DNA from 4 places in the Rhizobium aouanii genome. Region 4 is predicted to be linked to each of the others. Evidence: predicted binding sites of a transcription regulator. Region 4 holds the regulator's gene; each other region holds the start of a gene.

Region 1 (4,929 bases), on a different contig from region 4:
TCCCGATCGCCTGATGCATCCCCTACGCCGCGCCGGCGCCAAGGGGGGAGGGCAGTGGCAGCAGATTTCCTGGGACGATGCGCTGGATGAGATCGCCGAAGCCTTTGTGAAGTCCGAGGCAAGGGACGGCAGCGAGGCGATCTGGCCGTATTTTTACGCGGGCACCATGGGGTGGGTGCAGCGCGATTCGATCGATCGCCTGCGTCATGCCAAACGCTACTCCGGCTTCTTCTCCTCGATCTGCACCAATCCCGCCTGGACCGGCTTTACCATGGCGACCGGCACGCTGCGCGGTCCCGATCCGCGCGAGATGGGCCGCACCGATTGCGTCGTCATCTGGGGCACCAATGCGGTGTCGACGCAGGTCAATGTGATGACGCACGCCATCAAGTCGCGCAAGGAGCGCGGCGCGAAGATCGTCGTCATCGACATTTACGACAATCCGACGATGAAGCAGGCCGACATGGCGCTGATCGTCAGGCCCGGCACCGATGCCGCACTCGCCTGCGCCGTCATGCACATCGCCTTCCGCGACGGTTACGCCGACCGCGAATATATGGCGAGATATGCCGATGATCCCGCCGGTCTCGAAGCGCATTTGAAAACCAAGACGCCGCAATGGGCCGCCGCTGTCACCGGCCTTTCGGTCGAGGAGATCGAAGCCTTCGCCAGCCTTGTCGGTACGACGAAGAAGACCTTCTTCCGCCTGGGTTACGGCTTCACCCGCCAGCGCAACGGCGCGGTCGCCATGCATGCGGCGGCCTCGATCGCTACCGTTCTCGGTTCCTGGCAATATGAGGGCGGCGGCGCCTTCCATTCGAACAGCGATATCTTCCGCATGAACAGTGCCGAACTGACCGGCCGGTCGATGAAGGATGCCGATATCCGCATGCTCGACCAGTCGCAGATCGGCCGCGTCCTGACCGGCGATGCCGTGGCGCTGCGCCACCGCGGCCCTGTCACGGCGATGCTGATCCAGAACACCAATCCCGCAAACATCGCGCCCGAGCAGCGCCTCGTCAGACGCGGCTTCGCCCGCGATGATCTCTTCGTCGCCGTCCATGAGCAATTCATGACCGAAACGGCTGAGATCGCCGATATCGTCATTCCGGCGACGATGTTCGTCGAGCATGACGATATCTACCGGGCCGGCGGCCAGAACCATATCCTGTTGGGGCCGAAGCTGGTCGAGCCGCCGCCAACCGTGCGCACCAATCTCTTCGTCATCGAGGAACTGGCCAAACGCCTCGGCGTCGCAGATCGCCCCGGCTTCGGCTTCACCGCCCGCGAGATGGTCGACCGCATCCTCGAATCGAGCGGCCTGCCGGGCTACGACCATTTCCTCGAACACAAATGGTTCGACCGCCAGCCGGCTTTTGAGGAAGCGCATTACCTGAACGGCTTTGCCCATCCGGATGGCAAGTTCCATTTCCGCCCGGACTGGATCAATCAGCCGGCGCCGAACAAGCCACCGGCGGCGATCGGCGCGCTCGGGCCGCACGCCGCGCTTCCGGCCTTCCCCGATCAGGTCGATGTCATCGAAGTCGCCGATTCCGAGCATCCCTTCCGTCTCGCCACGTCGCCGGCGCGCAACTTCCTGAATTCGAGCTTCTCCGAGACCAAGACCTCTCGCCAGAAGGAGGGCCGCCCTGAAGTGATGATCAATCCGGCCGATGCCGAAGCCAACGGCATCGTCCATGGCGATCTTGTCCGCATCGGCAACAGCCGCGGCGATCTGCGCATCCATGCCCGCATCACCACCGAAGTGAAATCCGGCGTGCTGATTGCCGAGGGGCTCTGGCCGAACAAGGCGCATATCGACGGCGAGGGCATCAACGTCTTGACCGGCGCCGACCCCGTCGCGCCCTATGGCGGGGCAGCCGTGCACGACAACAAGGTCTGGCTTCGCAGGGACGCAGTATGATGCAGCCAAAATCACGCGTGAAGATCGCCGGCGAAGAAACCCTGTCGAATGGATGGACGCGGTTGAGCAGCTATCTGCTCGACTATATCGATCGCAGGGGCGCAACCCAGCGGTTGAAGCGGGAAGTCTATCACCGCACACCGGCCGCCTGCATCCTGCTTTATGATCCGAAGCGCGACCTCGTCGTTCTCGTCCGCCAGTTCCGTCTTGCCGTTCATCTCAACGGCGATCCCGCCTGGATAATCGAGGTGCCGGCCGGCCTTCTCGACGACGACCATCCCGAAGCGGCAATCCGTCGCGAGGCGATGGAGGAGACCGGATACCACCTGCGCGATGCGCGCTTCCTATTCAAATCCTATACTTCGCCGGGTGCCGTCACCGAAGTCGTGCATTTCTTCGCAGCCCTCGTCGACACCGCCGACCGCGTCGCCGAAGGCGGCGGTCTCGACGAGGAACACGAGGATATCGAAGTCCTCGAGATCCCGCTCGGCGAGGCTGCGGCGATGATCGAAACCGGCGAAATATTCGACGTCAAGACGATCGTGCTTCTGCAATGGGCGCTGTTGAACAGGGCAACGCTGACGGGCTGATCGCGGTCATTCCGCGGGATCGCGACCGGTGAAATCTGCGGGGCAGGCGCATCGGATCATTTCCAAAGCGCAAGTTTCCGCTTTAAGACGATAAGGCGCGTAATTTCATACGACTGTCACGAAGCGGTTCTATCCGCTGCGGTTTGTCAATCGTCGGATGCGGTCAGGAGAAAGCCCATGTGGCTCAGCAATTTCACCCTCGTTCTCCCAAACGAGGTGGTGAGCGAAGGTTCCGTGCGTATTGAGGATGGCGTCATCGCCGAGATCAGGCCGGTGCCGGTCGCCGGTGCCGTCATCAATGGCGGCGGACGGCTGCTGATGCCGGGATTCGTCGATCTGCACGGCGACATGATCGAGCGCGAGATCGCCCCGCGGCCGAATGCGACGATGCCGATCGATTTCGGCATCCACGAACTCGACAAGAAGCTTGCCGCCGCCGGTGTCACCACGGCGTTTGCCGCCGTCTCCTTCGCGACCGAAAGCGTCTACGGCCACGTCCGCTCGCTGGAGACGACGTCCGCGGTGATCGAGGGCATCAACCGCTTGCGTGACGATCTGCTGATCGACCACCGTGTCCACGCCCGCTACGAAATCACCAATGTCGGCGCAGCCGCGGCACTCGAGCGCCTGCTGAATGCCGATCAGATCGACATGGTTTCGCTCACCGACCACACGCCCGGCCAGGGGCAGTACAACAACCTGCAGAGCTACATCCTCAGCATTTCCGAGCGCCGCGCCGTCTCCGAGGAAACGGCGGCGGAGATCGTCGCCAAGCGCATCGCCATGCGCAGCAATCCTGACATCGAGGCCAAGCTGAAGGAGATCGTCGCGCTGTCGCTGAAGCACAAGCTGTCGCTTGCCTCCCATGACGACGACAGCGTCGAAAAGGTCGCCGAGATGCACGATCTTGGCGTCACCATCAGCGAGTTTCCGGTCACCGCACCTGCGGCGGAGGAGGCGCGCCGTCGCGGCCTCTGGACGTTGATGGGCGCGCCGAACGCACTGCGTGGCCAGTCGATGTCGGGCAATCTCAGCGCGCTCGATGCCGCGAAGGCCGGCCTGCTGAGCGTCATCGCCGCCGATTATCATCCCGCAGCCTTCGTGCTCGGCATCTTCAAGCTTGCCGACATGGTGGAAGGCGGCCTGCCGGCAGCCGTTGCCATGGCGACCGGCAACGCTGCCCGCTCGGCCGGCCTGTCGGATCGTGGCGAGATCGCCATCGGCCAGCGCGCCGATCTGGTCGTGGTCGAGCCGGGCGATATCAACCGCATCCGCGCCACCTTCCGCGCCGGCCACTTCGTCTACAGCGACGGTACGTTGCATCCGTTAAGGGCGCTGGCGGCTTGATGCATGTCGCCCAAAAGTGCGGTTTTGGGACGAAGATATGCATAAAACAATGAGAGATGGCTGCCCCTCACCCTAACCCTCTCCCCGTAAACGGGGCGAGGGGACGTGCCATACGAGAGGTTGCGGCATGGTCCCTTCGCCCCGTTTACGGGGAGAAGGTGGCGGCAGCCGGATGAGGGGCAGCCATTCGATCCACGCGGCATTGGGACAAGCCCGAGCATCACGAAAGAAGAGTTTGTCACCAGTCTGAAGCGCGTCGCGTGGCGATGCGCTTCAGATGCGGTCGCCGATCAGCGAGATGAGTTGAGCCTTGGGCACAGCGGTCGAGGCCTCCGCGCCGACGGCCTTGCCGTCTTCCATCGTCACACGGCCTTCGGCAAAGAGCCGCAAGGCTTGTGGATAGATCTGGTGTTCGACGGTGAGCACACGCGCGGCAAGGCTTTCGGCCGTGTCGCCGGAAAGAACCGGCACGGCCGCCTGGCCGATCACCGGCCCCTCATCCATGCCTTCGGTGACGAAATGCACGGTGCAGCCGGCGATCCGCATGCCGGCGTCGATCGCACGCTGATGCGTGTGCAGGCCGGGAAACAGCGGCAGCAGGGAAGGGTGGATGTTGAGCATCCGGCCTTCATAACGCTGGATGAAGGTCGGCGTCAGCAGCCGCATATAGCCTGCCAGGCAGAGAATGTCGGGTGAAAGCTCATCGAGCGCCGAAAAGATCGCCGCCTCATGCGCATCCTTGCTGGCATAGTCCTTGCGGGGAAAGGCAAAGGTGGCGATTCCTTCGGCGGCAGCCTTGGCAAGCCCGCCGGCATCCGTCTTGTCGGAGATGACGCCGACGATCTCGGCCGGATAGTCGGCTGCCTTCGCCGCCGCGACCAGCGCCATCATGTTGGAGCCGCTGCCTGATATGAAGACGACGGCGCGTTTGCGCGGCGAGCTCATAGGGCAAGCGTGCCCTTGTAGACCGTGCCGGCAGCGCCCTCGTCGCGGGCGATCATGCGGCCGAGCGTGATAACCGTCTCGCCCTCGGCTTCGAGTGCCGCGAAAACCGTCGCGACATCCTCA
Region 2 (4,929 bases), on a different contig from region 4:
GCCGGCGCCTACCTCATCGACCACGACGTCGCCGTTGCCGACTTCAACCAGTACGGCACGCGCCGCGGCAACCATGAAGTGATGATGCGCGGCACCTTCGCCAATATCCGCATCCGCAACCACATGCTCGGCCCGAACGGCAAGGAAGGTGGCTACACCATCCACTACCCGTCGAAGGAAGAGACCTCGATCTACGACGCCGCGATGCAGTACAAGCAGGAAGGCGTGCCGCTCGTCATCTTTGCCGGTGTCGAATACGGCAACGGCTCCTCGCGCGACTGGGCTGCCAAGGGCACCAACCTGCTCGGCGTCAAGGCAGTGATCGCCCAGTCCTTCGAGCGCATCCATCGCTCGAACCTGGTCGGCATGGGCATCATCCCTTTCGTCTTCGAAGAGGGCACGACCTGGCAGAGCCTCGGCCTCAAGGGCGATGAACTCGTCACCATCGAAGGTCTGGAAAAGATCAAACCGCGCGAGAAGAAGATTGCCAGGATCACCTATGGCGACGGCACCGTGAAGGAGGTTCCGCTGCTGTCGCGCGTCGATACGCTCGACGAGGTGATCTACCTCAACAATGGCGGAATCCTGCAGACGGTTCTGCGCGATCTCGCTGCCTGATTTTTAAGAAACTCGCATGATAATGGCCGCCGGAGAGCAGTTTCCGGCGGCTTTTCTTTGCGGCGACAGTATTTAAGCGGGGCTCACGATGATTTGTTTTACGCAAGTTCCTGTCGAGCTACGTCTCACCCGTTCGTGACTTTTCGTTTAGACCCAGAAGGATTATTCGTACGTTCATGTCAGGGCCCCGGTTCAAACATGCCGTCGGCGCTGAAAAAGAGGTGCAGGTGAATGTCCCCCCGTTTTTTGATTCCGCTGATCGCCGGCGTTGTTCTCTCAGGCCCGCTGCAGGCCGAAGACGGCACGCCGAAAGGTGTCGTCGAACTCTTCACGTCGCAGGGCTGCTCTTCCTGTCCTCCCGCTGATGCCGCTTTCCGCAAGCTGGTGAACCAGGGCGATGTCATCGCGCTCGCCTATCATGTCGATTACTGGAACTATCTCGGCTGGGCCGATACGCTGAGCTCCAAGGAAAATACCGAGCGGCAGTATGGTTATGCCAAGACGATGGGCCGCAGCAACGTCTACACGCCGCAAGCCATCGTCAACGGACGCGACCATTTGGCCGGCGCCGATCTGAATGGCATCAACGGCAAGATCGACACCTACAGCAGCGAAGGCAACGGGCTGACTATTCCCATCAGTGCCGCGATGCGCGGCGACGAACTGGAAATCAAGATCGGTGCCGGACAGGGCAAAGCCAATGTCGTGATGGTCTATTTCGACAAGGAAAAGACGATCGATGTCGAAAAGGGCGAGAACAGCGGCAAGAAGATTTCCTATCTGCACAGCGTCACCAATGTCGAAACCGTCGGCATGTGGGACGGCAAAGCAACCAGTCTGACACTGCCGGCCAGCGTCCTGCAGCGGCCGCAGCTCGAGGGCTGCGCCATCCTGCTGCAATCGGCAACCGCAGACGGCGATCCGGCTGCGATCCTTGGCGCGACCGTGGTGATGGCTGGCAAAAATATCTGAGATTCCATCCAGTCCGGATGAGGTGCCGGGCGGCCCGGCCGAGCGTATTCGGGGCTGGGGTTAAGGTCGATACGCTCCGCCGGGCCCTTTGGCGCGCTGGCGCCAAACCGGAATTCATAAATCTCCTGCAAATGAGGCGCTGTTTTGACTGAAATGCGGCGCTGCCGAGAAAGCGTTGACCTGTCCAGCGCGAAAATCGGCCCCAACTTTCAGGAGGCATGGTGCACTGACTCAAAGTGCTGCAGCGTCCTTGCACGAGAGACGCGCGGCGCTGTAGTGCGGTCGAATGTGACGGCTGGCACTCTTGCAATTTGCGGCAGCTCGGGCAAACTGTCACCCTCCTGTCACAAGCGGAGGCCTCGGGAGACTGATGACAGATCAGCCGGATTTGCGACACGGCGAAAGCCGATCCGTCGACAATAGTTCCTCAGTCGTCGTCGATCTCAGGGAATACAAACAAAGCAAGGACCCGCTTCCGGTGACCTTCCACCGGCGCGAACTGGACGCGATCCTCTGGATCTACGGCCGCATGGTCGGTGATGGTGAATGGCGCGACTACGCCATCGATCACCTGAAGGACAGGGCGGTCTTTTCCGTTTTCAAGCGTTCCGGCGAAATGCCGCTCTTCCGCATCGAGAAAAACCCGAAGCTCGCCGCCAAGCAGGGCGCCTATTCCGTGATCAGCGTCAACGGCACCATCCTGAAGCGCGGTCACGAGCTGAACCAGGTGCTGAAGGTCTTCGACAAGGCCCTGAAGCTCGTCGACAAGTAAGCCATATCAGCCGTTAAACAGCACGCCGGGATAGGTCGACGGGTCCGGATCAGTGCTCATGCCGTCACCGAGGGCGCGCTGCATGAACATCGTATCCAGCCAGCGGCCGTGCTTGTAACCGGTGCCCTTCATCAGTCCGACCTCCTCGAAGCCGGCCGTGCGATGGAGCGCGATCGATGCGGGGCTGGCGCCGCCGATGACGGCCGCCATCTGCCGAAAGCCGAGGGTGGTGCAACGGATGACCAGTTCGGCGAGCAGCGCCTTGCCGATGCCGCGGCCACGGGCTTCAGGCGCCAGATAGATCGAATCCTCGACCAGCCAGCGATAGGCGGGACGCGTGCGGAAGGCCGAGGCATAGGCGTAGCCGAGAAGCGTCCCGTCCGTGCCGATGGCTGCGATATAGGGATATTGCTGGCCGACGATCGCTGAAAAACGCAGCGCCATCTCGGCCTCGGAGGGCGGGACGATCTCATAGCTCGCGACGCCGTTCAGGACCGATTCGCGATAGATATCGGCAATGGCGGGAATATCGGCGTTCGAGGCATCGCGCAGGACAAAGGACATTTCAGCAGCATATCCATAAGGGCGGCAAGGTTTTTTTAAAACCATTCCGTGGAAGCCTGCGCAACAAAAAAGGCGGCCGAAGCCGCCTTTTCGATCTCAGCCTGCCCTGCTTATTTACGGTTGCCCATGAACTGCAGCAGGAACATGAAGAGGTTGATGAAGTCGAGATAGAGCGTCAGCGCACCCATGATCGCCTTGCGGCCGGCCACGGCGACGTCATCGGCTTCCAGGTACAATTCCTTGATCCGTTGCGTATCGTAGGCCGTGAGACCTGCGAAGATCAGGACGCCGAGTACCGAGATGGCGAACTGCACGGCGGACGACGCCAGGAAGACGTTGACCAGCATAGCGATGATCAGGCCGAACAGACCCATCATCAGGAACGAGCCCATCGCCGACAGGTCACGCTTCGTCGTGTAGCCGTAAAGCGACAGCGCGCCGAAGGAGGCGGCGGTGACGAAGAAGGTCTGAACGACGCTCTGACCCGTGTAGATCAGGAAGATCGACGAGAGCGACAGGCCGACGAGCGCGGCATAGACCGCAAAGGTCGTCTGGGCGGCGGCCACCGTCATGCTATTGATCCGGAAGCTCAGGAAGAACACCAGAGCCAGCGGCGCCAGAATGACCACCCACTTCAGCGGGCTCACATAGATCGCCTGACCGAAAGCGGTCAGCTCACCATTGGCGAAGGCGAATTGGAACGACAGATATGCGGCCACACCGGTGATCGCCAGACCCAGCGCCATCAGGTTGTAGACCTTGAGCATATAAGCGCGCAGGCCTTGATCAATCATCTCGCCGGTCTGAGCGCGGCTTTGATAGTTACGAAGATCAGCCATAGTTTCCTCTTACAAGCTCCGATGGAGATACGGTGTCGGGGTTTTCGACCCGGGCGCCGCTGCGGAGCTCCAGCATGCCTGCGGATAATATGAGGCTTTCGCCCTTTGCAAACAAGAGGCTTGCAAAGGCTCCGTCGGTTAAATCGCCGTAAGGTGAAGGGTTTGGGTGCCGCTGCCCGGTCAAAGCTCGCGCAAGACGGGGGCTGCCTTCTGCCCGAGGATGCGCCAGGTGCCGATAAGGCCGATGCCGACGGTGAGGACGAGCGCGGTCAAGAGCGTCAGTCCCGCCACGTCAGGGAGAAACGCCGAGGGCAGGCGCATGATGCGGGCGACGATGAACCAGGCGGCGGCGCCGCCGGCGATCAGCGCGAAGATTGCGGTCGCGAGCCCGAGGATCAGATATTCGTAGCTGAAGGCGCGGATCAACATGGCGCGCGTGGCGCCGAGCGTTTTCAAGACCACTGCGTCGTGGGTGCGCGCCCTGTTTCCGGCGGCAAGCGCCCCGGCAAGAACGAGGATCGAGGCGATGAGGGCGACGGAGGCTGCGGCGCGGATCGCGGTCGCAAGCTGTGCGACCAGCTGGTTGACGATATCGATCGCGTCCTTGACGCGCACACTGGTGATCGTCGGATAGGTATTGGTGACGGATTTCAGGATCGCCGCATCTTCGGCCGGTGTCGAAGAGGGATCGGTCAGCGTCGCCAGCCACGCATGCGGGGCGCCGCGGAAGGTATTCGGCGAGAAGACCATGACGAAATTGATCGACAGCGATTCCCACTCGACGCGGCGCAGATTGGCGATCTTCGCCGTGATGTTGCGGCCGAGCACGTTGACGGTCACCGTATCGCCGAGCTTGAGGCCGAGCTCATGCGCCTCTTCCGAGGAGAAGGAGACGAGCGGCTCGCCGCTGTAATCCTTGTCCCACCATTTGCCTTCGGTGAGGGCAGCGTTCTCCGGCAGGGTTTCGGCATAGGTGATGCCACGATCGCCGTTCAGCACCCAGCGGCCGGCCGCCGGCACGTTCATCTTGCTGACGTCCTCGCCGTTGAAGGCGATGATCCGGCCGCGCAACATCGGCACTTCGACGAGTTTGCCCTGCGGCGCCTGGCCCTGGACGAGATCGCGGAAGGCGCCGACCTCGGCGCTCTGGATATCGACGAAGAA
Region 3 (4,929 bases), on a different contig from region 4:
TCGAGGATTGGCGCGGCGCCGGGATGGTCTCGTCGCGTTCGAGGATCTGGGCGTAGCCGAGCACGGCGTTCAGCGGCGTGCGTAATTCATGGCTGAGCCCGACGACATAGCGGCTCTTGGCACGGTTGGCGGCCTCGGCGGTTTCCTTGGCGTTCTGCAAGGCGGCGTCGGTCTTCTTGTGGGCGGCGATTTCCTTGAGCAGCAGCGTGTTCTGGCGTGAGGATTCCTCCTCGGCAACGACGCGGCTGTCATGGGCGAGCACATAGAACCAGCAGACGACGCCTGAGATCACCGAGAAGACGAAGAAGACGATGAGGATGGTGCGATTGACGACCTCGCCCGTCTCGGGCGAGGCGGAGGCGACCTGATGGGCAATCATCGCCAGGATTGCGCCGATGGCGGTCAATGCCAGCACGACGGCGATGCCGTAGCGGCCAAGGCGCGTCGTCAGCTTCCCCAGAATGGCTTCCGGCAGCAGCGCCTTGGCGACGGTGCCGACCTGCGCGTTGAAACGGGCGGCCGGCTTGCACATGTCGTGGCAGCGGCTGTCGAGCGAGCAGCAGAGCGAGCAGATCGGCGCGGCATAGGCCGGGCACCAGGCCATGTCCTCTGGCTCGAAGGGATGCTCGCAGACCGAGCAGGTGATGTTCGTCAGGTTTTTCCAGCTCTGGCGCGGCTTGCGGGCGAGATAGAACTTGCCTTTCGTTGCCCAGGCGATGACAGGCGAGGCGACCAGCGCGATGACGAGGGTAATATAGGGAGCGAGCGAGGCGGCGATTTCCCCGAAGGCGCCGAAATGGGCAATCAGCGACACCGTCGCCGACAGTGTCATGGCGCCGAGGCCGACCGGGTTGATGTCGTAGAGGTGGGCGCGCTTGAACTCGATGCCGGGGGGAGCCAGCCCCAGCGGCTTGTTGATGAAGAGATCGGCGGAGATCGTGCAGAGCCAGGCCATGGCGATGATCGAGAAGATGCCGAGCGTCTCCTCCAGCAGCCGGTAGATGCCGAGTTCCATCAAAAGCAGGGCGATTGCGACGTTGAACACCAGCCAGATGACGCGGCCGGGATGGCTGTGGGTCAGCCGCGAAAAGAAGTTCGACCAGGCGAGCGAACCGGCATAGGCGTTCATCACATTGATCTTCAGCTGCGAGACGACGACGAAGGCAGCCATCAACAGCAGCGCGCCATTGTGCCAGGGGACCATGTAGCCGAAGGCGGTCAGATACATCTGCGCCGGGTCGGCGGCGCGATCGAGGGGGACGCCCGAGGTGAAGGTCAGCACGACCAGAAATGAACCAGCAAGCAACTTCGGCGCGCCGATGATGACCCAGCCGGGCCCGGCGAGAAAGATCGCCAGGCGGTGGCGCCACTTGCGCTGCGGGTCCGGCGGCAGGAAGCGCAGGAAGTCGGCCTGTTCGCCGATCTGCGACATCAGCGCCAGGATGACGGCGGAGGCCGCGCCGAACTCCACCAGATCGAATTCGGCGATGGTGCCGGGCGGGCCGGAGGCATGGCGGATGCCGGCAAAGGCGCGCCAGAGATCGAATTTTTCCCAGTCCAGCAGGGCGATAAAGATGAAGGGCAGGATATTCAGCACGATCCAGAAGGGCTGGGTTATCAGCTGGAACTTGCTGATCAGCCGTACGCCGTGCGTTACCAGCGGGATCACCATGACGGCGCTGATGATGTAGCCGATCCAGAGCGGGATGCCGAGAGTGAGCTCCAGCGCCCCGGACATGATCGATGCCTCGATCGCAAACAGCATGAAGGTGAAGCTCGCATAGATCAGCGAGGTGATGGTCGAGCCGATATAGCCGAAGCCCGCGCCGCGCGTCAGCAGATCGATGTCGACGCCGTGGCGGATGGCGTAGCGGCTGATCGGCAGGCCGATCGCCAGCATGGCGACCGAGGCGACGACAATGGCGTAAAAGGCGTTGGTGGTGCCGTAGGAGAGGGTGATCGCGCCGCCGATCGCCTCCAGCGCCAGGAAGGAGATTGCGCCGATCGCCGTCTGCGAGATGCGCTGCGAGGAGAAATGCCGGGCGCTCTTGGCAGTGAAGCGCAGCGCGTAATCTTCCAGCGTCTGGTTGGCGACCCAGCGATTGTATTCACGTCTTACCGGAATGATGCGTTGGCGCGCTGCCATGTCTTCCTTTCCGGCATTCCGGTTGGGCTCATCGTCTCTCCGGCAGTTTTGGCGGGATGGTTGGGAAAGGCAAGAGGCAGGCACCGACTGGTTCACAGAATGGCAATATTTTTGCAATTGATCTGTCACATAAGGGCTCTAACTCTCCCGGCGTTCGTTCAACCATTTCGGGTATCACCATGTCTGTTTTAAGCCTTTGCCGCCTGAGCACCGCCCTCGTCTGCCTCCTTTCGATCGTGCCATCGCTTGCCAGCGCCGAGCAGGCCACGGCGGCGAAAGCGCCTTATGCGGAGGCCGGAAACACCAACAAACGCGGTGATGCCTGCTTCTCGACGGTGGACACCAACGCCGCCGTTCATCTTCTCTCCGGCTTCCTCGAAATCTGGACCCCGCGCACGCCTTTCGTCGATGCGGGTGTCGAGGCCCCGGCCAAGGACAATTGCCCAGCGATCGCCAAGACGGATTGGGAGGGCATTCCCGCCAGTAAGACCGACGGCCATATCGTCAACCAGGCTGTCCATGACGCCAACATTGCCTATGTCGTCAATGCGACGCGGGCGCGGACGGCCGATCAGGCGGTGGCCGCCTATCTCGACGATCGGCGCGGCAAGAATGCCAGCATCGTCGATGGCCTCGGCCCGCTGACGGATGCCTGGAAGGCAGGCTCGAAGCAGACCACCACGATCACCGAGGTGGCGGCCGATGCGACAACGGTCAAATATGACGACAAGGGCAATAATCGCGGCGCCGGCAGCAAGCCGGACACGGAAAACAAGACCGATGCCAATCCCGACATGGGCCTTGCAGTCGACTTCATCATTGCCGCAAGCGGTGACGGCTCGACGGAGCCTGCCAAGCGCTACTTCAAATACGCTCGTCCCTACCGCTGGAGCCAGGAGGTATCGGTCGTCCCGACGCTGGAGCCTGCCAAGAGCGGCAAGCCGGTTGAGGACGGCGGTTTCCCGAGCGGACATACGGCGGAAGCCTGGCGGGATGGGCTCGCCATGGCCTATCTCGTGCCGCAGCGCTTTCAGGAAATGATCACGCGCGCCAGCGAGTTGGGTGAAGATCGCATCCTCGCCGGCATGCATTCTCCTCTCGACGTGATGGGCGGCCGGATGCTCGGCACCGCCACGGTCGTCTACAATCTGAACAAGGCCGACAATGCGGCGCTGAAGAGCGATGCTTACGCCCAAGCGCAGGCATGGCTCGTCGCCAAATCAGGCGTTGCGGATGCGGGCGCGCTCGAGGTTGCCGCCCATGCGGCACCGCTGACTGCAGATCGTTTCGCCGATCATGACGCCAATCGCGCTTACGTGCTGCAGCGCCTGAGCTACGGCCTGCCGACGATCCATGCGACCGATCAGCCGGCGCGTGTGCCGCAGGGCGCCGAAGCGCTTCTGGAAACGCGTCTGCCCTATCTGGACAGCGAGCAGCGCCGCGACGTGTTGAAGACGACGGCGGTTGCGTCCGGCTACCCGCTCCTCGACGATGCGGAAGGTTACGGCCGCCTCAACCTGTTTGCCGCCGCCGACGGGTACGGCGCGTTCGAACAGGACGTGACCGTGACGATGGACGCGGCAAAGGGCGGTTTCGATTCGATCGATACCTGGCGGAACGATATCGGCGGCAAGGGCAGGCTGGTGAAGCGCGGCGACGGCATCCTCGGGCTGTCGGGTGCGAACAGCTACGCCGGCGGCACTGTGCTGGAAGAGGGCGCGCTGGTGGCCCTGTCGCCGTCGGCCTTCGGTCTTGGCGGGCTGACAGTTAACGGTGGTTCGCTGGTTCTGGCGACCGACAGGCCGCTGACCGTGAGCGGCGATTATCAGCAGCTCGCCAATGCCGCGGTGAAGCCGGCGCTCAGCGCGAACGGCGGAGGTACGTTGGTCGTCGAGGGCAAGGCGGCGCTGGCCGGCGACCTTAACGTGACGGTTGTCGATGGCTATGTCCTGACGCCCGGAACCAAGATCGAAATCCTGAAGGCGAGTGCCGTGACCGGCACCTTCGGCAAGTTCACCGTCTCCGGCCACAAGGCGAGCCTCTCCTTCGGCCCGACATCAGTCACCTTGACGATCGACGGATAATTCCTCCGAGAGAATCGACAGGGCATCTCCCGCGGTGGGGGATGCCCCCTCTCTCCCGGCCTGCTGCCTGTTTGCCCCCCGCGCCTACGTCAATCGACGTATGTGTTTTCGCGCTGCAGCACCCGATAGTTCTTTAAGCAACAGTTAATCTCCGTTTCCGGTCTGTTGCGGAACAAGAAGAGGGGAGTTCAACCAGATGAATCTCAAATCCACTATTACGGGCGCAGCGCTCGGCGCCGTCATGGCGGCGTCGTCCGCCTTCGGCGGTGCAGTTGCCGCCGATGACACGATCAAGGTCGGCATTCTGCACTCGCTCTCCGGCACCATGGCCATCTCCGAGACCACGCTCAAGGACGCCATGCTGATGCTCATCGACGAGCAGAACAAGAAGGGTGGCCTTCTCGGCAAGAAGCTCGAGGCCGTCGTCGTCGACCCGGCTTCCGACTGGCCGCTGTTTGCCGAAAAGGCACGTGAGCTGATCCAGAAGGACAAGGTTGCCGCCGTCTTCGGTTGCTGGACGTCCTCGTCGCGCAAGTCCGTTCTGCCGGTTTTCGAAGAGACCAACTCGATCCTCTTCTACCCGGTCCAGTATGAAGGCGAAGAGTCCTCGCGCAACATCTTCTACACCGGTGCTGCTCCGAACCAGCAGGCTATTCCTGCTGTCGACTACCTGATGGAAAAAGAAGGCGTCAAGCGCTT
Region 4 (4,929 bases):
AGCCGTTTTGCCAGGCGCTCCTGGCCGGGGATCTCATAGATGTTCGACAGGTGCCAGACCTTGTCGGCCTGCTCCTTCAGTGCGCCCACAACATGCGGATTGCTGTGGCCGACGGAGGTGACGGCGACGCCGGCGCCAAAATCGAGATATCGCTCGCCGCTTTCGGTGATCAGCCACACGCCCTCGCCTCGCTCGAACCGCAGCGGGGCACGAGAATAGGTGTCATAAAGCGGCGCGGCTTCAGCCATGGCGCGATCTCCATCAAAGTTGGCGGGCAATGACTCCGGCTAAGGAAACCAGGCCCGAAAAATTAAAAATGCCGCCTTGCGGCGGCGAGTGGCACTATTTCCCTTTCGCGCTGCAATGTCAACAAAACGGCGCCCTTAGCGTATGCAGCACAGGTGTACAGCGGCATTTTCAGTCTTCAACAGGCATTATTGCAGAAATGACACGCAGGGGCAGCAAGTTGGGGAAAACTACGAATTCGATTCATCCGGATTCATGCGACTCTTGTCACGGAGTCAGCCTCACACTAGGTTAAAGATCAATTACTAGACTGCATGCGGCGGAACTAGTCACCAAAATTGATCAAGCGTTTCTTGTTTCGGAGCTCCCGGGACAACGGTGAGGGATTCTGCCATCACCAACGCAAAAGGTGGAGACAGGGCATGAACTGGACAGACGAGCGGGTCGAGAAACTCAAGAAGCTTTGGGCCGAAGGACTGAGCGCCAGCCAGATCGCGGCACAGCTTGGTGGCGTCAGCAGAAACGCGGTCATCGGCAAAGTGCACCGGCTGTGCCTTCCCGGCCGCGCCAAGGCCGGCGGCACCAATACCGCGGCGCGAACGCCGAAGCGCAACACATCGGCGCCGCGCGCGCCGAACTATGCCTCTCGCATCACGACCCGCACCGTTACCCGCCAGCAGGGCGCGACGATGCTGAAGGAAGAGATCGAGATCGAAACGATCGAGGAAATGGAATACGTGCCGCGAGGCAATGTGGTGGTGCCGATTTCGCGTCGCCTCGGCCTGACGGAACTGACCGAGCGTACCTGCAAGTGGCCGGTCGGCGATCCGCTGAAGGATGACTTCCACTTCTGCGGCTGCGAGTCCCCAGACAATTCGCCTTATTGCGGCTATCACCAAAAGCTTGCCTACCAGCCGGTCAACGAACGCCGCAGGGCGGCAGCGCGGGCGAGCTGAACGCGGGCAACCATCGTTAGAATGCAGAAAACGGGCCGATTGGCCCGTTTTTTCATGCGCGGATGGGATGGCTGCCCCTCACCCTAACCCTCTCCCCGTAAACGGGGCGAGGGGACGTGCCCTGCAAGAGGTTGTGGGGAACGGAGAGGTCGCGGCATATCCCCTTCGCCCCGCAAGCGGGGAGAAGGTGGCGGCAGCCGGATGAGGGGCAGTCCATCGCCGCGAACCGGACAGTAGCGGGATAAGCCCGAGCATGACGAAAGAGGCGTCAGCCGGCTTTGTCAGCAACCAGAACGAAAGCCCTCAGGCTTCCATCGAGTAACCGGCGCCGCGGACGGTGCGGATGACGTCCTGCATGTTGGAAAAATTCAGCGCCTTGCGCAGGCGGCCGACATGGACGTCGACGGTGCGCTCGTCGACATAGATGTCGTGGCCCCAGACGCCGTCCAGAAGCTGCGAGCGGGAGAAGACCCGGCCCGGCGACGACATCAGGAATTCCAGCAGGCGGAATTCGGTGGGGCCGAGGCGGACTTCGCGGCTCTTGCGATGGACGCGATGGGTTTCGCGGTCGAGCTCGATATCGCCGCATTTCAGCACCGTGGACAGCACCTCGGGACGGGCGCGGCGCAGCATCGCCTTGACGCGGGCAACGAGTTCGGGGGTCGAGAAGGGCTTGACGACATAATCGTCGGCACCCGTCGACAATCCGCGGACGCGTTCGCTCTCCTCGCCGCGCGCCGTCAGCATGATGATCGGCAGGCGCTCGGTTTCCGGCCGCATGCGCAGGCGCCGGCAGAGCTCGATGCCGGAGACGCCCGGCAGCATCCAATCGAGGATGAGAAGATCGGGCGTGCGCTCTTGAAGCCTCATTTCGGCTTCGTCGCCACGAAGGATGGTATCGACCTCGAAGCCTTCCGCTTCGAGATTGTAGCGAAGAAGCACGCTGAGGGCTTCCTCGTCTTCAACAACTGCAACTCTCGGGATCATGCGTGTCGGTCTCCTCGCGCATCATCCTTAAATCAGGGGTGATTTAAGCAATTCATCCTGCGCAGATTCAGAAATTGGCTGCGACCTCTTTGCGCGCCCCGGACGGGCGCGCACGCAACTAATTGTGCGGGCGGTTATTCCGTGACCGCGCCGACGGTGTTGGCGCTGTCATCCTTCGGACGATCGCCTTCCGGCTGTGCGCCTGTCGTCATGTAAAAGATCGTCTCGGCGATGTTGGTCGCATGGTCGCCGATGCGCTCTATATTCTTGGCGCAGAAGAGAAGATGCGTGCAGCTGGTGATGTTGCGCGGATCCTCCATCATATAGGTCAGGAGTTCGCGGAACAGCGAGGTGTACATCGCGTCGATCTCGTTGTCGCGTTCACGGATCGCATTCGCCTTGTCGGCTGAACGATTGGTGTAGACATCGAGCACTTCCTTGAGCTGGACGAGCGCCAGCTCGGACAGATGCTCGAGGCCGCGGGCGAGCTTGCGGGGGACGCCGGTGCTTTGGACGGCGATGACGCGCTTGGCGGTGTTCTTGCCGAGGTCGCCGACGCGTTCGAGATCGGCGGCGATGCGGATCGAACCCATGATTTCACGCAGATCCGAGGCCATCGGCTGACGGCGGGCGATCGTGACGATCGCCTTGTCGCCGATTTCGCGTTCGGCGTGATCGAGGATCACATCGTCCGAGATGACCTTCTGCGCCAATGCGGTATCGCCGTTGACGAGCGCCCGGACGGATTCACTGACCATCTGTTCGGCCAGGCCGCCCATTTCGGAAATCCGCCTGGACAAGAACTTCAGATCATCATCATAGGCAGAAAAAATATGTGTCGATGCCATGGGGCTTTATCCTCGAATAACGGGAAGGCTTGGTGTCGCCAAAATCAACCGAAGCGACCCATGATGTAGTCCTGAGTGCGCGGATCGTCGGGATTGGTGAACATCTTGTCGGTGTCGTTCTCCTCGACGAGATTGCCGAGGTGGAACATGGCGGTGCGCTGCGAGACACGCGCGGCCTGCTGCATGGAGTGGGTGACGATGACGATCGTGTAGTTCTCGCGCAGCTCGTGGATCAGTTCCTCGACCTTGGCGGTGGCGATCGGGTCGAGCGCCGAGCAGGGCTCGTCCATCAGGATGACTTCAGGGCTGACGGCGACGGCACGCGCAATGCAGAGGCGCTGCTGCTGGCCGCCCGACAGGCCGGTGCCGGATTCGTGCACGCGGTCCTTGACCTCGTTCCAGAGGCCGGCGCGCTGCAGGCTGGTTTCGACGATCTGGTCGAGATCGGCCTTCGACTTGGCAAGGCCATGGATGCGCGGGCCGTAGGAGACGTTTTCATAGATCGTCTTCGGGAACGGGTTCGGCTTCTGGAAGACCATGCCGACGCGGGCGCGAAGTTCGACGACGTCGATATCGGGATCATAGACATCGTCGGTATCAAGCGTGATCTTGCCGGTGACGCGGCAGCCGTCGATCGTATCGTTCATACGGTTGAGGCACCGCAGGAAGGTCGACTTGCCGCAGCCGGACGGGCCGATCAGGGCGGTTACGGTGTTTTCGCGGACGTTCAGGTTCACATCGAAAAGCGCGCGCTTTTCGCCGTAGTAAACCGAGACATCCTTTCCGATCATCTTATAGGGGACGTTGCTCATCTTGCGATCCAGCGCCTTTTCAACTGCAGCTTCCGTCAACATGTTCATGATGTTTAACTCCGTTTACCAGCGGCGCTCGAAGCGACGACGCAAGAGGATGGCGCCCATGTTCATGACGATCAGGAACAGGAGCAGGACGATGATGGCACCCGAAGTACGCTCAACGAAGGCACGTTCGGCCTCGTTGGCCCACATATAGACCTGTACGGGTAGAGCCGTCGAGGGATCGAGCGGTGTCGCCGGCGCATTGGCGACGAAGGCGACCATGCCGATCAGGAGCAGCGGCGCGGTTTCGCCGAGCGCGTGCGCCAGGCCGATGATCGTGCCGGTCAGGATGCCGGGCATGGCGAGCGGCAGCACATGGTGGAACACCATCTGCATCTTCGAGGCGCCAAGGCCGAGCGCTGCGGCGCGGATCGACGGCGGCACGGCGCGCAGTGCCGCGCGCGTCGCGATGATGATCGTCGGCAGGGTCATCAGCGTCAGCACCAGGCCGCCGACCAGCGAGGCCGAGCGCGGCAGGCCGATGAAGTTGATGAAGACGGAAAGACCGAGCAGACCGTAAACGATGGAAGGGACCGCGGCGAGGTTGTTGATGTTGACCTCGATCAGGTCCGTCAGCTTGTTCTTCGGCGCGAACTCCTCGAGATAGATCGAGGCGGCGACGCCGATCGGCAGAGCGAGCACGAGCACGATCAGCATCAGGTAGAGCGAGCCGATCAGGGCGACGCCAAGGCCTGCGGCCTCCGGACGGCTGGAATTGCCGTTGACGAAGAGGCCGGTGTTGAACTGCTTGTGGAGCGCGCCGCTCGCCTTCAGCTCGTTCATCCAGCCGACCTGCTTGTCGTTGACCTTGCGGTTCTTCTCATCGACCGCGAGGTCGATCTGGGCCTTGTTGGCGCTGTCGACATTGGCGTCGGCGAGAACCGTGACATTGACCGTCTTGCCGATGATCGACGGATCGGCGAGCACCATATCGCGCAGCTGGATCGGCGCACTCTTCGACAGCATGGCGGTTGCATCGCGCACGTCGGGACGGCTCGAGGCATTGATGTTCAGCTGCTTGACGATCGCGTCACG

Evidence for each region. The regulator PhoB, encoded in region 4, activates phosphate uptake and scavenging genes when phosphate is short. The targets are predictions, from matches to a motif close to TGTCATNNANCTGTCAT.
Region 1: V8P77_RS20765 (alpha-D-ribose 1-methylphosphonate 5-triphosphate diphosphatase) is a predicted target of PhoB. The motif match lies at 2,618-2,634, and genes of this name have one in related genera.
Region 2: V8P77_RS19225 (DUF2794 domain-containing protein) is a predicted target of PhoB. The motif match lies at 1,922-1,938, and genes of this name have one in related genera.
Region 3: V8P77_RS00855 (acid phosphatase) is a predicted target of PhoB. The motif match lies at 2,259-2,275, and genes of this name have one in related genera.

What each region holds. Positions count from the first base shown of each region.
Region 1 covers NZ_JBAMYD010000012.1:7,092-12,020, reverse strand. Annotated here, with positions in the region: gene V8P77_RS20775 (molybdopterin-containing oxidoreductase family protein) at 1-1,924, shown strand, start outside; gene V8P77_RS20770 (NUDIX domain-containing protein) at 1,921-2,514, shown strand; gene V8P77_RS20765 (alpha-D-ribose 1-methylphosphonate 5-triphosphate diphosphatase) at 2,692-3,861, shown strand; gene purN (phosphoribosylglycinamide formyltransferase) at 4,135-4,806, opposite strand; gene purM (phosphoribosylformylglycinamidine cyclo-ligase) at 4,803-4,929, opposite strand, start outside.
Region 2 covers NZ_JBAMYD010000010.1:224,461-229,389, reverse strand. Annotated here, with positions in the region: gene acnA (aconitate hydratase AcnA) at 1-618, shown strand, start outside; gene V8P77_RS19230 (DUF1223 domain-containing protein) at 850-1,590, shown strand; gene V8P77_RS19225 (DUF2794 domain-containing protein) at 1,961-2,362, shown strand; gene V8P77_RS19220 (GNAT family N-acetyltransferase) at 2,369-2,926, opposite strand; gene V8P77_RS19215 (Bax inhibitor-1/YccA family protein) at 3,037-3,765, opposite strand; gene V8P77_RS19210 (ABC transporter permease) at 3,946-4,929, opposite strand, start outside.
Region 3 covers NZ_JBAMYD010000001.1:175,907-180,835, forward strand. Annotated here, with positions in the region: gene V8P77_RS00850 (hybrid sensor histidine kinase/response regulator) at 1-2,146, opposite strand, end outside; gene V8P77_RS00855 (acid phosphatase) at 2,326-4,230, shown strand; gene urtA (urea ABC transporter substrate-binding protein) at 4,427-4,929, shown strand, end outside.
Region 4 covers NZ_JBAMYD010000034.1:3,477-8,405, reverse strand. Annotated here, with positions in the region: gene V8P77_RS33955 (aspartate aminotransferase family protein) at 1-248, opposite strand, end outside; gene V8P77_RS33950 (GcrA family cell cycle regulator) at 669-1,202, shown strand; gene phoB (phosphate regulon transcriptional regulator PhoB) at 1,506-2,189, opposite strand; gene phoU (phosphate signaling complex protein PhoU) at 2,324-3,037, opposite strand; gene pstB (phosphate ABC transporter ATP-binding protein PstB) at 3,082-3,897, opposite strand; gene pstA (phosphate ABC transporter permease PstA) at 3,913-4,929, opposite strand, start outside.